2 regions of the Streptomyces sp. NPDC057137 genome follow, and region 2 is predicted to be linked to the other one. Evidence: riboswitches for the same ligand, from Rfam matches in the RefSeq annotation. Region 2 holds a riboswitch; the other holds the start of a gene.
The links. A riboswitch is a leader RNA that binds a small molecule or an ion and turns the genes downstream of it on or off. The one in region 2 is predicted to bind cyclic di-AMP.
Positions count from the first base shown of each region.

Region 1: it holds a riboswitch for cyclic di-AMP, as region 2 does, so the genes downstream of both, ACFT9I_RS27320 (C40 family peptidase) here and ACFT9I_RS18195 (NlpC/P60 family protein) in region 2, are expected to answer to the same signal.

Region 1 covers NZ_JBHUUW010000041.1:58,327-61,803, forward strand. The annotation lists gene ACFT9I_RS27310 (8-amino-7-oxononanoate synthase) at 1-672, shown strand, start outside; gene ACFT9I_RS27315 (ATP-binding protein) at 947-1,381, shown strand; gene ACFT9I_RS27320 (C40 family peptidase) at 1,416-1,886, opposite strand; cyclic di-AMP (ydaO/yuaA leader) riboswitch at 1,890-2,061, opposite strand; gene ACFT9I_RS27325 (hypothetical protein) at 2,471-2,779, opposite strand; gene ACFT9I_RS27330 (ATP-dependent Clp protease proteolytic subunit) at 2,787-3,422, opposite strand.
Region 2 covers NZ_JBHUUW010000019.1:131,768-135,244, forward strand. The annotation lists gene ACFT9I_RS18190 (ATP-dependent DNA helicase) at 1-1,937, opposite strand, end outside; cyclic di-AMP (ydaO/yuaA leader) riboswitch at 2,152-2,314, shown strand; gene ACFT9I_RS18195 (NlpC/P60 family protein) at 2,313-3,477, shown strand, end outside.

The DNA.
Region 1 (3,477 bases), on a different contig from region 2:
GCGGTCAGCGACTCGGTCTTCTCGGTGGACGGCGACGCGGCGCCGCTCGCACGGCTGGGCGAGGTGTGCCGTACGCGAGGCGCCGCCCTGCTCGTGGACGACGCGCACGGTCTCGGTGTGCTCGGCGACGGCGGCCGTGGCGGCGTGCACGCGGCGGGTCTGGCCGGCGACCCGGGTACGGTCGCCACCGTCACGCTCTCCAAGTCGCTGGGCAGCCAGGGCGGCGCGGTCCTCGGTCCGGCCCGGGTCATCGACCAACTCGTCAACACGGCGCGGTCGTTCATCTTCGACACCGGCCTCGCCCCGGCCGCCGCCGGCGCCGCGCTGGCGAGCCTGCGGCTGCTGCGCGGGGACCCGTCGCTGGCGGTCCGGGCGCGCGCGGTGGCGCACGCGCTGCATCTGGGGCTGACCGGGGCGGGGTTGACCGCCGTACGCCCCGACGCGGCCGTCGTCTCCGTCCGGGCGCCGTCCCCGGGCGCGGCCGTGCGGTGGGCCGCCGACTGCCGGGCGGCGGGGCTGGTGGTGGGCTGCTTCCGGCCGCCGTCGGTGCCGGACGGGATCTCCCGGATCAGGCTCACGGCCCGCGCCGACCTGACGGACGTTCAGGTCGGGGCGGCACTGGCGACGATCGTCGCGACCGCGCCCGCCGGGGCCGTGTCACCGGCCGGTTGAGCACCTCGCGAACCCCCTGCGCACATCCCCGCGCGCATTCCCGGGCGTGGCCTCGCCTGTCGGTCGCCGGGACCGGAAACTTGAGCCCGCTCAAATACGGTCTCGCGTAGCAGGGTTCACCGCTTAGAGCGACAGAGGGGGCCATATCCCGGCGGATCGCCCATGCGCCGGGTGTCGTTGGTGGCAGTGTGGCGCGAAGCGCAATCCGGGGACGTACTCGCGGGCATCAGCCATAGGTCGGTCTGCGTCCCGGTGGGAAAGGGACAGCGTCGCCATGGCAGACCATCAGGAAGCATCCGTCACCCTGCCGAGCGATCCGGCCTCGGTACCGGAGGCACGCAGATACGTCGCACGTGTTCTCGCCGAATGGGGTTTGCCGGGTGACGAGGACACCGCCGAAACGGTTCGCCTGATCATCTCGGAGCTCGCGACCAACGCCGTACAGCACACTTTCGGCAGGTCACCGACCTTCACGGTCGACCTCACCCTGGAACGCGACGAGGAACTGCGCGTCGGAGTCACCGACAGCCACCCGCGGTGGCCGAAGCGGCTGCCGGCCGCGGTCCAGCAGGACAACGGCCGCGGCATGGTCATCATCCGGGCGCTGACCACCGAGTACGGCGGCCGACTGTCCGTCACACCCACGGCGGACGGCGGCAAGACGGTCTGGATCACCCTGCCCTGGACGGCCCGGACCCAGGTCGAGTAGGGCCGGGGCCGAGCGGCCGCGGGACCGCCGGGCGTCAGCCGACCCGGCCGTACCAGACGCTCTTGGACCAGATGCGCTGGAGCCGCACCACCTGGCCGCTCTTCGGCGAGTGCCACATCTTGCCGCCGCCGGCGTAGATCCCGACGTGGTAGACGCTGCTGCCGGAGTGGAAGAACACCAGATCGCCCTGTTTGCGGCTGGAGGCCGCGATGTGGCGCGTCCGGTTGTACTGCTGCTGAGCGGTACGTGGGAGCTTCTTGCCGGCCTTCTTGTACGAGAAGAGCGTCAGGCCCGAACAGTCGAACCGGTGTGGACCCGACGCCCCGTACTTGTACGGCGCGCCCTTCTTGGAAGCGGCCACATCCAGCGCCTTGGCGGCGACCGGTTGGGCGTGGGCCTCCGACACGGCGCCGGGCGCCAGCATGGTGCCGCCCACGGCGGCGAGGAGGGCCGAAGCGGTACCGGCCCGGGAGAGCAGCGACGGGACATGCGTCTGCGCGAACATGCGCAACCCTTCGTCAGCCGCCTGTGAAGGATGACCTGTCGGGTTCGGACTGGCGAAGATGCCCGGCCGCGTGTGCGGCTTCACCCCGAGGAGCGGTCCATGGTCGGGCCGCCCCGAACTGCTCGGGTCCTCCACTCCTGCCGATCCACTCGTGTCGACCAGGCATCCGGAGCGGCGGCAGGACTCGGCGTCCACCCGGACCGCCCCGCCGAGGTGGCGGGGGCTTGTCGTCCCACGGATCTTGACGCGGCCTCAGCGCGATTCCGAGTTGAAACGGCCTTATGTGACTCTCATCACGTATGACCCATTTGGGTTGGTGCGGCCGATTCAGTGAACGGTTCATATGACTGCTCACGCGCTGTACCTGCGACGTAGCGATGCGTTACGGCCGGACGGCCGATCGCCCGTCGCAAGTTGCCGGCCCGCGCGCGACGGGCGGGTCGATACGCCGAACGGGCAGCCAAATGCCTTACGGGCGCGTCGGAACGGACGTGTCGGCGCGGGAGGGCGCGCCGCCGGGCCGTAGCGCGGCCCGGTGCCGTGTGCGGGACACCTCACGTCACCTCGCGTCACCTCGCGCCGCTTCAAGTCGGCGGTTCGGGAGGCATGGTGACACGCCCGGCCCTGCGCTCCCCGTCGAGCACCCGCAGCGTACGGTCCAGGGTCGGGGTGTGCAGCTCCGTCTCGCCCCGCGCGTGCATCAGCGTCAGCGCGTCGCGCAGTTCGGCCGCACCGGCCACCAGCGCCTGCGCGGCCCGCAGCGCGCTGTACGTGTCGTCGGCCCGCGACGGGTTGATCCGGCCCAGCAGGTCGACGACCCGGAGGTAGCTGTCCACGAAGTCGCCCTCGGCGCGGGTCAGTGCGGGCAGCGGCGGCAGTTCCGGCGGCAGCATCGGCCGTTCACCGGGGGGAGTTGAAGCCGAGGGACGCCCTGCGGTCCTGCGCGACCTGGTCCACCAGGCCGTACTCCATGGCGCCCGTCGCGTCGAAGATCGTGTCCCGGTCGATGTCGGCGTCGATCCGCTCGACGCTCTGACCGGTGTGCCGCACCAGCGTCCGGGCCATCAGGGCACGCAGCCGCAGCAACTCCTCGGCGTGGATGGCGAGATCGGACGGCTGGCCGCGCAGGGGCTCCTCGATGCCCGGCTGCTGGAGGACGACGCGCGCGCCCGGCAGCGCCATCCGCTTGCCCGGCGCCCCCGAGGCCAGCAGCACGGCGGCGGTCGACACCGCCTGCCCGAGACAGGTGGTCGCCACGTCGCAGCCGATCACCTGCATCGTGTCGTAGATGGCGGACATGGCGCTCAGTGAGCCGCCGGGGGAGTTGATGTAGAGCGCGATGTCCTGGTCGGGCGCCGCGTACTCGAGATGCAGCAGCTGAGCGATCACGTCGTTCGCCGAGGTGTCGTCCAGGGCGGTGCCGAGGAAGATGATCCGGCCTTCGAAGAGCTTGGAGTACGGGTCGAGGGAGCGGGTCCCGGTGGAGGTCCGCTCGGTGAACTCCGGCAGGACGTAACGGGCGGAAGGACGGTTCATGGTGTGCCTCTCCTCGCGTACCGGACACGGCTCTGGTCCGTCGCTAAAAAATGTA
Region 2 (3,477 bases):
ACCCGCTCCAGGAACTCGGCGAGAGTGCCGGACGTGGTCACGGCGGGCGCGTCCGCGTCGGCAGCCGCCTCGTCCGCGTCGGCCCCGGCGTCCGCGTCCGCGCTCGTACCGGCGTCGGCAGTCGCGTCCGTGGCCGCTGTCGCGTCCGCCCCCGCCGCCTGAGCCCTCTCCTGCTCGAACTCCAGCGCCACGGCGGCCAGTTCCTGCAAGTTCTCGATCCGCGTCTCGTCCTGCGGGTCGGTCGACGCCTGCAACTCCGCCAGATACCCGGTCCGTTCCAGCACGGCCTCCAGGACCGTCGCCGGGCCGGCGCCGGACTCGACGACCGTACGCAGCTCCTCCATCAGCGTGTTGAAGCGCTTCACCGCGTTCGACGAGCGGGCCGCCATGCCGTACGCCTCGTCCACCCGGCGCAGCGCCTGCGCGAAGGAGATCTTCTCCCGCGCCGAGAGCGCGTCGATCATCGCCTCGGCGCGGTCGCCGATACCGCGCTTGGGCACGTTCAGAATCCGGCGCAGCGGGACGCTGTCCTCCGGATTGGCGAGCACCCGCAGATAGGCCAGCACGTCGCGGACCTCCTTGCGCTCGTAGAAGCGCACGCCGCCGACGACCTTGTAGGGCAGGCCGACGCGGATGAAGATCTCTTCGAAGACACGTGACTGCGCGTTCGTCCGGTAGAAGACGGCGACGTCGCCCGCCTTGGCCTCCGACGCGTCCGTCATGCGGTCGATCTCGTCGGCGACGAACTGCGCCTCGTCGTGCTCGGTGTCGGCCACGTACCCGATGATCTGGGCGCCCGCTCCCGCGTTCGTCCAGAGGTTCTTGGGACGCCGGCTCTCGTTGCGCTCGATGACCGCGTTGGCCGCGCTGAGGATCGTCTGCGTGGAGCGGTAGTTCTGCTCCAGCAGGATCGTCGTGGCGTTCGGATAGTCCTCCTCGAACTGGAGGATGTTACGGATCGTGGCGCCCCGGAACGCGTAGATGGACTGGTCGGCGTCACCGACGACGCACAGCTCGGCCGGGTCGTGCCCCTCGCCGGAGGGACCGACCAGCTCGCGCACCAGGGTGTACTGCGCGTGGTTGGTGTCCTGGTACTCGTCCACCAGGACGTGGCGGAAGCGGCGGCGGTAGTGCTCGGCGACGTCCGGGAACGCCTGGAGCAGATGGACCGTCGTCATGATGATGTCGTCGAAGTCCAGGGCGTTGGCCTCGCGCAGCCTCGCCTGGTACATCCGGTACGCCTCGGCCAGCGTCTTCTCGAAGGGGTCCGTGGCCTGACCGGCGAAGGTCTCCTCGTCGATCAGCTCGTTCTTCAGATTCGAGATCTTGGCGCTGAACGACTTCGGGGGGTGCCGCTTGGGGTCGAGGTCCAGATCGCGGCAGACCAGGGCCATGAGCCGCTTGGAGTCGGCCGCGTCGTAGATCGAGAACGAGGACGTGAAGCCGAGCCGCTTCGACTCGCGGCGCAGGATTCGCACGCAGGCGCTGTGGAACGTCATCACCCACATGGCGTTCGCGCGCGGTCCGACGAGCTGCTCGACGCGCTCCTTCATCTCGCCCGCGGCCTTGTTGGTGAACGTGATCGCCAGTATTTCGCCCGGGTGCACACTGCGGGTCCCCAGCAGATGCGCGATCCGATGGGTCAGCACCCGGGTCTTGCCCGAGCCGGCGCCGGCCACGATGAGCAGCGGCGATCCGGTGTGTACGACGGCGGCGCGCTGCTCGTCGTTCAGCCCTTCGAGCAGCGCCGCCGGGTCCACGACCGTGCGCGGCGCACCGTCGCGGTGGTACGGATCCCGGGGCGGGGGCACGTCGAACTTCCCTCCGAAGAGATCGTCGGGCACCTGCTCCGGCGCGGTGTCCTCGGGCGGCGGCGGGGGCTCCTCGGCCGAGGGCTGGAGGTCCGCCAGGAAGCTGTCGTCAAAGAGGCTGCTCATCGCTTCCTGAGTCTAGGGTGCCGCACTGACAGCCAACCGCCACATGGCCTCGCGGGGGTCCGGGCGACCGTTTTCGGAAGTGCCCACGACCGTTTATGCGAAAGGTCACGAAAATGTATCGGGCATATCGGCCATCAACCTTCACAGCGGCACCACAGATTGGCTAGCGTGCTCGCCGAGGCGGTCCGTACTCCATCGGCGATCAGCGCCAAGCGGGCGGCCTGCGCCGAATCCGGGCTTCCCCGAAGGGAGTTCGGAACCGGGGACCCACCATGTTCGACCGGGGTGAATCGGGCCGTACTCCCAGGCCCGTAGGGCAGCCTTCCGTTCCGCCCGAACCCGACAGCTAACCCGGTAGGCGGTCCACGGAAGGAGATGCCGACCTTGGCGTCGCATCGCAAATCGCGCACCCGCACCGGGGTGCGCGCGAACACACCGGCCGTCGGTTTCACGACGGCCGCGCTCGCCTCGGTCACGCTGCTCTCGACGCAGAGCGCCACCGCCGCGCCCACCGAGCCCAAGCCCTCGGTCGAAGAGGTGCAGAAGAAGGTCGACGACCTGTACCGGCAGGCCGGTACGGCGACGCAGCAGTACAACAAGGCGAAGGAAGCGACCGACACCCAGCGCAAGTCGGTCGAGCGGGTCCTGGACGACGTGGCCAAGAGCGCCGACAACGTGAACGAGGCGCGGCGCTCCCTCGGTACGTATGCGGCGGCGCAGTACCGCGCGGGCGCGGTCGGTCCCACGGCAGCCCTGATGTTCGCCGACAGCCCGGAGTCGTACTTCGAACAGACCCAGCTGATGGACCGGCTGACCGACCGCCAGCAGGAGGCCGTCGAGGACTTCCAGAAGGAGCAGCGGTCCGCGGCCAAGCAGCGCGCCAAGGCGACGAAGAGCCTGGAGACGCTCACGGAGTCGCAGGACTCGCTCAAGGCGGGCAAGCAGAAGGTCCAGAACAAGCTCGCGGCGGCGCGGTCGCTGCTGTCGGAGCTGACGGCCGAGGAGAAGGCGCGGCTCGCCGCGCTGGAGCTGAAGAAGGAACAGGAGGCGCGCCGCAAGGCCGAGGCGAAGGCCAAGGAGGAGGCCGCGGAGCGCAAGCGCCAGGAGGAGGCGCGGGAGAAGGAGCAGCCGCCCGCGACCGGCGGCGGCACGGGCACGGACACCGGCACGGGCTCGGGGACCACGGACGGTACGTACGCGGCCAAGGCCGAGAAGGTCCTCGCCTTCGCCCGCGACCAGATCGGCAAGCCGTACGTGTGGGGCGCCACCGGCCCCAGCAGTTACGACTGCTCGGGGCTGACGGCCGCGGCCTGGAAGGCGGCGGGCGTGCAGCTGCCGCGTACGACCTGGGACCAGGTGAAGGTCGGCAAGCGCGTCGCCACGGCGGACCTGCTCCCCGGCGACCTGGTGTTCTTCTACGACGACATCAGCCACGTCGGCATATACAAGGGCGACGGCAAGATGATCCACGCCCCGAAGCCGGGCGCGAACGTCCGCGAGGAGTCGATCTACTACATGCCGATCTACGGCAGCGTACGCC